DNA from 2 places in the Tardiphaga sp. 20_F10_N6_6 genome. Region 2 is predicted to be linked to the other one. Evidence: predicted binding sites of a transcription regulator. Region 2 holds the regulator's gene; the other holds the start of a gene.
The links. Region 2 encodes LexA, which represses DNA repair genes until DNA is damaged. Its sites were predicted from a motif close to TGTTCNNNNTGTGTTCNG; they were not measured.

Region 1: AB7813_RS24645 (PA0069 family radical SAM protein) is a predicted target of LexA. The motif match lies at 2,904-2,921, and genes of this name have one in related genera.

Annotation. Positions count from the first base shown of each region.
Region 1 covers NZ_CP197239.1:5,148,645-5,154,777, reverse strand. Annotated here, with positions in the region: gene AB7813_RS24660 (glycosyltransferase family 39 protein) at 1-256, opposite strand, end outside; gene AB7813_RS24655 (ribonuclease HII) at 339-1,073, opposite strand; gene AB7813_RS24650 (VOC family protein) at 1,149-1,607, opposite strand; gene AB7813_RS24645 (PA0069 family radical SAM protein) at 1,719-2,882, opposite strand; gene AB7813_RS24640 (glycosyltransferase) at 3,087-3,656, shown strand; partial or broken gene AB7813_RS24635 (GNAT family N-acetyltransferase) at 3,692-4,165, shown strand; gene moaB (molybdenum cofactor biosynthesis protein B) at 4,162-4,722, opposite strand; gene ypfJ (KPN_02809 family neutral zinc metallopeptidase) at 4,728-5,669, opposite strand; gene AB7813_RS24620 (site-specific DNA-methyltransferase) at 5,910-6,133, shown strand, end outside.
Region 2 covers NZ_CP197239.1:592,826-598,958, forward strand. Annotated here, with positions in the region: gene AB7813_RS02705 (ComEC/Rec2 family competence protein) at 1-1,887, shown strand, start outside; gene lexA (transcriptional repressor LexA) at 1,906-2,628, opposite strand; gene AB7813_RS02715 (GNAT family N-acetyltransferase) at 2,931-3,500, opposite strand; gene AB7813_RS02720 (Orn/Lys/Arg decarboxylase N-terminal domain-containing protein) at 3,522-5,879, opposite strand; gene AB7813_RS02725 (molybdopterin molybdotransferase MoeA) at 6,038-6,133, opposite strand, start outside.

The DNA.
Region 1 (6,133 bases), 4.6 Mb from region 2:
GATAGACACCGAAAACATGATTGCCGGCGGCCCGAAAGGCGATGTCGGCCAGCCAGAACGCCAGCGGCGGTCCCATATGGGTACCGACTTGATATTCCCGGCCATAGGCCAACACGGTGGCGAGATCGCCCGGCGGCCCGCTATACAGCAGCAGGGGGACGACGAGCCAGATCGCGGCCTGACACAGCACGACGATCCAGAACACCAGCCGTGGCCGGGCGCGGATCAGTTCGACGATCAGGGAGGTAAAACGCATTGAACGTCTGAACCGGCCAGCAGGGAATGAAGCGTGCTCAGGTGATACGGCGCAGAGCCGGGAGAGGCAACCGCCTGAGCGCTCAGGCGGATATCTCGATATCGATGGTGGTGTGGACTTCGATCAGACCTGCCGCACGGACGCCAGCCTGATGACGCGCACGCGCCGCAGCAACCGGCGCGAACAGGCTGCGATGATGAATGCTGGGCCCCAGTTCATTCAGCGCGGCCATATGCTGCGGCACGCCGTAACCCTTGTGCACCTCGAAGCCGTAGCCCGGGCAATCCTCGGCCAGCCGGCACATCAGCCGGTCGCGCGACACCTTGGCGACGATCGAGGCTGCCGCGATGGACAACACCAACGCGTCGCCGCCAATGACGGCTTCGCAATCGGCCGTCGTATCGATCTTGTCGCGGCCGTCGACAAACACATGTTTCGGCGCGTCCGGGAGCGACGCGACCGCACGCGCCAGCGCCCAGAGCGACGCCCGCAGGATATTGTCGCGGTCGATCCGGGCGGGTGATGCGTAGGCGACGGCAAATGACGACGTCGCGCAGATTTCCTCAAACAGCGCCTCGCGCTTGCTCTCTGTCAGCTTCTTGGAATCGTCGAGGCCTTTTGGAATGTTGTTCGGGTCCAACACAACCGCGGCGGCAACCACTGGTCCTGCCAGCGGACCACGCCCGGCCTCGTCGCAACCAGCCACCGGCCAGATACCTCTCTCCAGCAGCGCGAATTCGCGCGTAAAGCATGGCGCGACAACGATCTTGCTCTTGCGCGGCTTGGCAGGGGGCTTCTTTTTCGCATCTCGAATCATCCGGCGATCCTGCTGAAGCAGGCCAACACGCGCAACCGGGAACTCGGGATCGTGCCCGCTATTCAGATTGCCGCTTTAATCGTCCAGATGCACTCGCCGGTCGTCACCGACCTCGATCCCCGGTGCCGTCACCACGTCCCAGGCGTGCCCGTCCGGGTCCGCAAAGTAGCCGGAATAGCCACCGTAATCGGTCTTTCGCGCTGGCTTCAGAAGCGATCCACCACAATCGACAGCGAAAGCGAGGACCGCATCGACCTCGCCTTCGGAGCGGCAATTCCACGCCAGCGTGCTGCCGCGAAACGCCTGCGGCCTTGGATGGTCAGGCAATGTCGCATCCTGCGCCAGTTGATCCCATGGAAACAGCGCGAGAACGCTGGCGCCGGTGTCAAAAAAGGCGATGGCCTCGCCAGAGGCACGGGCCTTTCGCATAAATCCCAGCGCTTCGTAGAAGGCAATGCTCCTGCGCATATCCGCGACGCCCAGCGTGATCACCGTCATGCGCGCGATTGGCGCGGGTGGTTTCTTCGTCGTCATGCGCGTCACTCCTGTACTCACTCTATAGATCGAAAAGAGGGACGTTGGCAGGCTCTGGTTTCCTGCCAACGTCCCCTCTCCACCACTCCGTACGCTGCGAGACCTGCGGAGTTAGAACAGATTCAATTGCTGACCGGCACCCGCCGGCTTCTCGAAATGATCGAGGGTGAGCTTCGAACGACGTTTGTTGAGACCGAGCTTCGTGCAGGCGATCTCGAAGCGGCGACCGATCATCCAGGCCATCGGCCCGGTGCCCTTCATGCGGGTACCCCATTGCGAGTCGTAATCGCGGCCGCCGCGCATTTCGCGGATCAGCGTGAAGACGTGGCGATAGCGGTCCGGATAATTCGCGATCAGCCACTCGCGAAACAGATCGCGTACTTCCATCGGCAGCCGCAACAAAACGTAGCTGGCCTCCTTGACGCCGGCATGCGCGGCGGCATCGAGAATCCGTTCGATCTCGCTGTCATTCAGCGCAGGGATCACGGGCGCCACCATCACCGTGGTCGGAATGCCAGCCTCAGATAGCTGCCGCAAAGCTTCCAGCCGCTTCGACGGCGTCGACGCGCGCGGCTCCATGGTGCGCGCGAGCTTCGGATCGAGCGACGTCACCGACAACGCCACTTTGACCAGATTGCGCTTCGCCATCCGCGCCAGGATATCGATATCGCGCGTCACCAAGGCAGACTTCGTGACGATGCCGACGGGATGGCCGGTCTTCTCCAGCACTTCGAGAATGCCGCGCATCACCTGCCGCTCGCGCTCGATCGGCTGATACGGATCGGTATTGGTACCGATCGCGATCATCTTCGGCTCGTATTCGGCGGCGGCTAGCTCCTTCTCAAGCAGCGCCGGCGCATCGGGCTTCACGAACAGTTTGGATTCGAAATCGAGCCCAGGCGAGAGACCGAGATAGGCGTGGGTCGGCCGCGCGAAACAATAGACGCAGCCATGCTCGCAGCCACGATAGGGATTGATCGAACGGTCGAAGCCGATATCCGGCGACTCGTTGCGCGTGATGACCTTGCGCGCAGTGTCCGTCGCAATTGTCGTCTTGAACGGCGGCAATTCATCGAGGCTCTGCCAGCCGTCATCAAAGGCGACCCGGGCCTCCGCCTCGTAGCGCCCGCTGTCGTTGGACTGGGCACCGCGGCCGCGTCGCCGCTGCTTGTCGATCGCCACCGCGATCTCGGGAAAAGGGGAAAGCGCACCCGCCGGCTTATCGGAGGGCGCCGGGACCGGCGGGTGCTTGAGGGCAGCGATCTGGCGACTCATGAAGCCACGATAGCGTACACATGGAACAAAGCAAGAACATAAATACCGTGGCACACGGCCGGGGCACTGTGCATTCTCCCGCCGCCTTGCAGGGGCGGCCGAAAGTCGAACCGCCCCGAAATTGCAGCAGCCGCCGGTGCCGCATAGACTATGACGAAATGATAACGCGGCCACCCCGTTGTTGAAAGGTATTATCCGACACCCATGCTGAGCGTGATCATCCCCACCGAAGGCGTCGAACAGCCCGCTGTTGCCACACTGGCAGCGCTGGTGCCGGGCGCTGCTGCCGGTGTGATCCGCGAAGTGCTGCTGGTCGATCGCGCTGGCACCGATGTTATCGAACGTGTCGCCGATGTCGCGGGCTGCGGCTTCCTGACCTCGCAGGGATCGCGCGCCGCGGCGATGGCCGCCGGCGCCAAGCAGGCGCGCTCGCCCTGGCTAATGTTTCTCCATGCCGGCGCCGTGCTCGATGCCGGCTGGATCGAGGAGACCCAACAATTCATCCAGCGCGTATCGACCAGCAACCGCCCCCGCGCAGGCATTTTCCGCTATGCGCGCTCGCCCTATGACGAGACCAATTTTCGCGATGGCCTGAAGCACCTCGTCCGGATGATCACGGGCCCCAAGGCCGATCAGGGCCTGCTGATCGCCCGCGAACATTACGATCGTCTCGGCGGCTACGCACCTGATGCCCGGCGCTCCGAGGCGCGGTTGCTACGCCAGCTCGGCCGCTCCTCACGCACATTGCTGCGCAGCCGGATCATCGTTGCCTGATCATGGCCGCCCAAGCCCCCGATGCTGTTCAGCTTGCAGTGCTACGCGATCTCCAGCCTGGCGATATCGACTGGGTCATCCGCAGTCACGGCGAGCTCTATGCGGCCGAATACGGATTCGATGCATCCTTTAAGGCGCTGGTAGCCGACATCGCCGCAGAATTCCTTGCATCATGCGATGCCACGCGCGAACGCTGCTGGATCGCCGCGATGGATGGCGCGCCCGTCGGCTCGCTGTTTCTCGTAAAGGCATCCGACGACGTCGCCAAATTTCGGCTCTTGCTGATCGATCCCAAGGCGCGCGGACAAAAGCTCGGCCAGCGCATGGTGACGGAATCCATCGCCTTTGCGCGGCAATGCGGTTATCGCAGGATCACGCTGTGGACCCAGAGCAATCTCGGCGCTGCGCGAAAAGTCTATCAGGATGCAGGTTTCGCGCTGGTCGCCACCGAGCCGCATCGCAGTTTCGGGCAGGATTTGATCGGCGAGACCTGGGAACTCGTGCTCTAGACCGACGCGCCCTTCGCCTTCGGGCGTCGCAGATGCTCATCCAGCCGCGGCATGATCTCCACGAAATTGCAGGGCCGCGTGCGGTAATCCAGTTGCGTGGCAAGGATGCCGTCCCAGCCATCGCGGCAGGCGCCGGGCGAACCCGGCAGGCAGAAGATAAATGTCGCGCCGGCGGTGCCAGCAGTCGCGCGGCTCTGGATCGTCGAGGTACCGATCTTGGCGTGGCTCAGCATGTGAAACGCAATCGAGAAACCATCCATCCGCTTCTCGAACAGCGGCTCGATGGCTTCCGGCGTGACATCGCGGCCGGTGAACCCCGTGCCGCCGGTCGTGATGATCGCGTCCACGCCGGGATCGGCAATCCATGCGCGCACGATCTTGCGGATCGCTTCGACATCGTCCGTGACGATCTCGCGCTTCGCCAACACGTGACCAGCCGATGTCAGCCGATCGGCCAGCGTCGCGCCGGACTTGTCGTCGTCAAGCGAGCGCGTGTCGGAAATCGTCAGTACCGCAATGTTGAGCGGTACGAAGGCTTTGGTCGTGTCGGGCTCCATCGTCGTTACAGTCGATCCGTCGCGAATGTATTGCAGGCCTGCACGGTGCCTTGCTGATAGCCGGTCATGAACCAGCGCTTGCGCTGTTCGGCAGAACCGTGCGTGAAGGAATCCGGCACGACGCGACCCTGTGCCTGACGTTGCAGCGTATCGTCGCCGATGGCGGACGCGGTCTGTAACGCGGCATCGATGTCACCGGCTTCGAGGAAACCGGGCCGCTTCTTCGATTCGCGATTGACCCAGACGCCGGAGAGGCAATCGGCCTGCAGTTCAACGCGAACCTGCAGCAGATTGGCCTCAGCCTTGCTGCCCGCCTGCTGCTGCAGCCGTGTCACGCGCGGAATGATCCCGAGCAGGTTCTGAATGTGATGGCCGGCTTCATGCGCAATGATATAGGCCGCGGTAAATTTACAGGCATTGCCCGAGCAACCGCGGAATTTGGTTTCGACCTGACGGAAGAAGCCGGTGTCGAGATAGATCTTCTTGTCGGGCGGACAGTAGAACGGCCCCATCGCCGACTGCGCATTGCCGCAGCGCCCGCCATTGGTGGCATTACGAAACAGCACGATCTGCGGCCCGGTATATTTCTGCCCGCTCTCCTTGAAGATTTCGTCCCAGCGATCGTCGATCTCGCCGAGCACGCCGGAGATCATGCTGCCCATCTCGTCGGTGGGTGCGCCTGATTTCGTCGGCGTCGAGCGCCGATCGGTCTGATAGGTCGGCGCCTGCTGGCCGCCGGTGAGAATTTCTGCACCGCCGATAAGAATGCGCGGATCGATGCCGAACGCCCAGCCAACGAGGCCAAGCACAATCACCGTGCCGATGCCGAGACCACCGCCACCGCCCGGAATTCCGAAACCACCGCCACCTCCGCCGCCATATCCGCCGCCGCTATCGTCACGACGGTCGTCGATATTGTCGCTGCGACGGAAGTCATCGTAACGCATGAGGTAATTCCTTCATTTCAAGTCGCAGCATTTTAGACCGGTTTGACGCGATCCGAACACCATAACGCAATTGCAGCGCAAAATTTCCATTCCATTAAGCATTAACCTGCCCGGCAAAACTTGCCTAGTTCGAACTCGTTACCAATTAAGTCGATTTTTACTTTGCCCGGTCAATGTCTGCCTGTCGGTTGTTTAGTCCCGCGTCGCCGACAGCGTCGCCTGAGTCAGAGTAATTGAGTCATGGTTGTTTCGCGTCGCGGGGCGTCTGCAAGGGCGCCCCGCTCTCACTTCGAAACCTCTCCGAGCAGCAGCATCGTCATTGGTGATTGCGTCGCAGAGATGTCAAAACTCCCGGCAGGGTCGGTCGATCTGGTGTTCGCAGATCCGCCGTACAATCTGCAGCTGAAGGGCGATCTCAAGCGCCCCGATGAATCCCATGTCGATGCCGTGAATAATGACTGGGA
Region 2 (6,133 bases):
AAGCCGCTCTATTCCGTCGCGCTGACCGGCTTCGTTGAAACTCACGAGGAACGGGAGCGCACGGATCGCTTCGTGCTGCGCGTTGCCACGATGGACAGCCCGCGCGCCGCACCGAAGCTCACCCGTGTGCGGCTGTCGGTGAAGAAGGGCATGGCGCCTGCCGTCGGCAGCTTCGTCGAATTGAAGGCAAGGCTGCAGCCGCCGCTGCCGCCGCTCCGGCCGGGGAGCTACGACTTCGGACGGGATCTGTATTTTCAAGGGATCGGCGCGTCCGGTTTTGTGATGGGCGGCATCAAGGCAGTCGATCCGCCGATACAGCCGAGTGTGGCGCTACGCTATTCGGCGACCATGCAGGGGCTACGCGACGCCATCGACGCGCGGATCCGCACCGTGCTCTCGGGTGATAGCCGCGCCATTGCCACGGCGCTGCTCACGGGCCGCCGCGATGCGATTTCGGCTGACGTCAATGATGCGATGTTCATCTCCGGCCTCGGTCATGTGTTGTCGATCTCCGGCTATCACATGGCCGTTGTCGCCGGCGTCGTGTTCTTTGCGATCCGCGCGCTGCTGGCACTGATCCCCGTGCTGACGGTGACGTTCCCGATCAAGAAAGTCGCTGCTGCTGCGGCATTGCTGGCTGCGCTGTTCTATCTGCTGCTGTCCGGCGCCGAGGTCGCCACGCAGCGTTCGTTCTTCATGACGGCCGTCGTGCTAATCGCTGTCATGGTCGATCGCCGGGCGGTGACGTTCCGTACGCTGGCGGTGGCAGCAATGGTTGTGCTGATCGTTTCGCCGGAAGCGTTGGTGCATCCGAGTTTTCAGATGTCATTCGCGGCGACGCTGGGGCTGGTCGCATTGGTGCAGATAGGCATGCCCGCGCTGTTTGCCTCGCCCGATCATTCCGCGACCGCGCGCGTGGCGCTATGGGGCGGACGCGAGATCGCGATGCTCGTACTGGCTTCGCTGGTCGCGGGCCTTGCCACCACGCCCTATGCTGCCTTTCATTTCCATCGCGTCACGCCTTATGGCGTCGTCGCCAATCTCCTGGCGATGCCGGTGGTCTCGGCACTGGTTATGCCGGCGGGCATTCTCGGTTTGGTGGCCATGCCGTTTGGCTTTGACGGTGTGTTCTGGCGGCTGATGGATGTCGGCATCCAGTGGATGATTGTCGTCACGCAATGGGTGGCAGCCTTGCCCGGCGCCATCGGCCGGATGCCGGCCTTCGGGACGGGACCGCTGATATCAGCCAGTATCGGCATCATCGTGCTGGGATTGCTGCGCACGCCGTTGCGCCTCGCAGGGCTTGGTGTGCTTGCGCTCTCGATTGTCTGGGCGTTGCTGGTCAAGCAGCCGGATGTCCTGATTTCGGGTGACGGTCACAGCGTTGCGGTACGGGGCAGGGAGGGGCGCCTGCATATGATGCGCAGCGCCAAGGATGCGTTTCTCGCGAAGGAGTGGCTTGCCGGTGATGCCGACGCCCGGCTGCCAACGGATGCCTCCCTCAGCCACGGTGTGTCCTGCGACCGCGACGGGTGCATCACGGCGCTGGCCGATGGGGCTTTGGTGGCGCTGGTCTTACAGCCGGATGCCTTCGCAGATGATTGCGAGAAAGCGGCGCTCATCGTCACGGCGCGACAATCGCCGAGGGATTGCAGGGCGCTGGTGATCGATCAGGATCGCTTGCAACGAAATGGCGCGGTGAGCCTGCACCGAACTGCGAACGGCTTTACCATCGATGCCGTCCGGCCACGGGGCTTGGACCGTCCGTGGTCGCGCGCCATTCCTGATGAGCCCCAGCACGATCTGATCCCGAACAGTCGTACGCCACAAAATCGGCCGGTGGATGCGACGCCGGCGGAAGCCGATCTTCAACCCGAAGATCAGTAATCCGCCGAGGCGCAAATCTCAGTAGCGGCGATACAGGCCGATCAGCTTGCCCTGAATGCGCACCCGGTTAGGCGGCAGGATGCGAACTTCGTAAGCGTCGTTCGCTGGCTCTAGCGCGATCGACGCGCCGCGGCGGCGGAAGCGCTTCAACGTGGCTTCCTCGTCGTCAATCAGGGCCACCACGATGTCGCCGGTGTCGGCGCTTTCGTTGCGCTGGATCAGCACCGTGTCGCCATCGAGAATGCCGGCGTCCTGCATGGAATCGCCGCGCACTTCGAGCGCGTAATGTTCGCCGGAGCCGAGCATGTCGGCGGGCATGCTGATGGTGTGGCTGCGGGTCTGCAGCGCCTCGATCGGCGTACCTGCCGCGATCCGGCCCATGACCGGGATGGCAACCGTGCGGCCATTGTCATCATCGCCGCTGTTGCTGGCGATGCTGGCGGCCGAACGCACCTTGCCAAGCGTGCCTTCGATGACGCTGGGCGTGAAGCCGCGGCGCCCGGTGCCGCCGGTGACCGGCGCGCCGAGCTCTGGCAGCTTGATGACTTCGATGGCACGGGCGCGGTTGGGCAGACGGCGTATGAAGCCGCGTTCTTCCAGCGCCGTGATCAGACGATGGATGCCGGACTTCGAGCGCAGGTCGAGCGCATCCTTCATCTCGTCGAAGGACGGCGGGACGCCGGCTTCCTTCAGCCGTTGATCGATGAATCGCAGGAGTTCGTATTGTTTGCGCGTGAGCATCTGAAGCCATCCTCAGTTGACGGTGTCGGCCGCCGCGTGCGTTTCAAAGGGCCTTCGAACGGTGAGTCTCAATCCTGAGACGATCGTTCGAAGATCGGTTGCGCGAGTTCGGGCACTCTCAAACTACTCAAAGCCACAGAATCTCGAAACAAATCATGAACGAACACTATATGTTCCATATGTGTTCTGCAATGCTTAATTTGCCGTCAACAGAACGCACGTTGAGTGAGGTTTGAGGAGGCTGTTCCTCACCAGTCGTCGATCCTCGACGGACATGGAAAATGCTTCCGCGGTCGCTTGGGCTACGCGGACGTCACGCGCCCAATGGGCGGCGGCGGAGTCGTGGAGCCGGTCGCCAGCGAGCGCTGAACCATGATCGTGTCGGCCCAGCGGCCGGAGCGATAGGCGACGCCGGGCAGCAAGCCGACGCGGGCAAAGCCGAAGCTCTCATGCAAGCCGAGCGAGGCCGTGTTGTCGGCATCGATATAGCCGATGATCTGCCGGAAGCCGGCCGCCGCGCAGACATCGATCAACTCGCGCATCAACAGCCGGCCGATGCCCCGGCCGACATGTCCGTGGTGGATATAGATCGAATGCTTGACCGTGTAGCGATAGGCCGGTCGCTTCCGAAACAGCACCACATAGGCGTAGCCGACGACCTCGCCGCCTTGCGTGGCGACGAGATGCGGGAACCGTTTGCTGCGCAGGTTCTTGCGCCGGTCTCTGAGATCGTCGGGCTGCGGCGTGTCGGCGTCGCTGACGCCTTCCTCGACGCCTTGCCGGATGTGCCGGCGATAGATCGCCAGCATGGCATCGACGTCGGTGTCGCGTGATGGTCGGATGACGACCGGCTGTTCGAGTTCCGTTGGCAAATCAGGCTCCTTACGTGCTCCCTATTCGGAGACCACGTAAGTGTAAAGTCGGATCCGGCCATTGGCGTCGACCTTGCGGTAGATGCCCTGGATTTCGACGTCGAAGCCCGGGAAGGTGTTGAAGCAGGTCTCGAACATCCTGAGATAATCGATCATCGGCTTTGACCGTTCGGTGAGCCGTTCTCCGGGGACGATCGTGGCGATGCCGGGCGGGTAGACCACGAACGGCGTCGTCGCGACGCGCCCGAAGATCTCATCGATCGGGAGGTAATCGACGTCGTTGCGCACCAGACAGCGCGCGGCATCATGGGGTGACATGGCAATCTCCGGCAGATGGTCAGCGGAGAATTGCCTGGTCTGAAGTTCGCTCACATTGGCCTCGCGGAAGAACCGGTGCATGTCGCCGCATAGATCCCTCAGGCGTATGCCCGCGTAACGCGCGGGCCTGCGCCGTGCGAATTCCGGGATGACGTCTTCGAGCAGGGCGTTGTCGTCATGAAGCTTCTTGAAGGCGACGAGGCCCGATATCAGCGTGCCGGCCTTGCTGGCTTCCACGCCGGGCGTCAGCAGGAAGAGCAGCGAGTTAAGGTCGTTTTTCTCCGGCACGATGCGGTTCTCGCGCAGGAACTGCGCCACCACGGGCGCGGGGATGCCGTGTTCCGCATAGCCGCCGGTGGTGCGGTCGAAGCCGGGTGTCAGCACCGTCAGCTTGTTGGGATCGGTCATGGTGAAACCGGCTTCCATGCCGGGGAAGCCATGCCAGGCGGCGTCCGGCGCGAGCTGCCAATAAGCCGGATTGGTGGCCAGCTGGTCAGTGCCGATGCTTTCCCAGGGCACATTGTGAACAGCACCTTCGCTGGCTGCGTCGGGAATCGCGACGCGCTCGGGCACGAAGGGTTCGAAGAACCAGCGACGCTCGGCGCGGGTTTCCTTCTCCTCGAATTCGCGGCGCACAGCGCGCATCTTCTTGCGCAGTTCGATGCCGAGGCGGATCGTGTCGTCCCACAACACTTCGCCCGAGCGGCCCTTCATCATCTGCGCGCCGACATCCAATGATGCGAACAGCGGATAGAACGGCGAGGTCGAGGCGTGCTGCATGAAGCTTTCGTTGAAGCGCCGATGCTCGACGCGGCGTTTCTGGCCGCGGATATGACGATCCTTCATGTGGATCTGCGACGCCTGCGAGAAGCTCGCGAGCTGCTTGTGGGTCGACTGCGTCGCGATGATACCCGGCGAATCCGGGCCAAGGTCCTTGAGTCCCATGGCGAACCGGCCGGCATAAAGCGGGTGGAATTTCATGAAACCCGCCCAGGCTTCGTCGAACAGGATGTAATCGCAGAGATGGCCGATGCGCGCGATGATCATCTCGGCGCTGTAGATGGTGCCGTCATAGGTGCACTGTTCGACCACGGCGACGCGGAACGGGCGTGGACGCTTCCAGGCCTCGGGATCCGTGACCAGCGGATTGATACGGATGCGCTCGCGCAGCGCGTCCTCGTCGAGCGCATCCCAGTTCATCGGGCCGATCAGGCCCCAGGGATTGCGCGTCGTTGGCACATAGATCGGCACACCGCCTGAAATCATCAATGCGCCGTGCAGGGCCGCCTTGTGGTTGTTGCGATCGAACAGCACCAGATCGCCATCGGTGACCAGAGCCGATAGCGCGACCTTGTTGGAGGTCGAGGTGCCGTTGAGCACGAAATAGGTTTTCTCCGCGCCAAAAATCTGCGCGGCTTCCTTCTGCGCCTGCAGCGCAGGGCCCTCATGAGTCAGCAGATCGCCGAGATCGAGCACGGAATTGTCGAGGTCGTCGCGAAACACGGCTTCGCCGAGATGTTCCATGAACACCCGGCCGATCGGGCTGCGGCTGTAGAACACGCCGCCATTGTGGCCCGGGCAGGTCCAGAGCTGGTTGCCTTCCTCGGCATAGTCGACCAAAGCGCCGAAGAACGGCGTCTTCAGCGTCTCGGCATATTGCTTCAACCGGCTGATGAGATTCTTGGCGATGAACGGCGGTGTTTCCTCCGACAGGAAGACATAGCCGTCGATGAAATCGAGCACCTCGACCGGGACGTCTTCAAACCGCTTGCGACGGATCAGCAGGATGATGGGGAAATCGAGGCCCCGTTTGCGCATCAGGTTGATCAGCGCCGCGGTCTTGCCTTCGAGGCCCCTCTTGCCCCAGTCGACCACCATGCAGCCGATCGCCGCGTCGGTCTGGACCGCGATCGTGGCGTCTTCGAGCTTGCGCGCCTTGACGACCTCGAAGCCGGAACGCTCGATCTCATCGACGATCTGATTGAGGCGAATGCCCTCGAGATCGTCGGCGTCGAATGTTGGCATCGCAAACAGGAAATTGAAGCGTTTGAAATAGTCCATTTGTGCACCGATCTTGTTTCGCAGCGATGTCTCGCTGCGTTACGTGACAATTCAGTGACTGAAGCCGCGTTAAGGTATCTCAGTCAGAAAAAAGCTCAGAGAACATGCCGCGCGGCGGAAGTTCCGGTGGCCCGGCATCCCATCGCGCATCTCGGCCTTTAAACAGGCAGTCGCATGATCGCGCAGGAATCGCCAGCGGCGGCGGCGGGAGCGAATGGCTTGCGGATCAGAAGTCCTTCGGCAACAGCCAGATT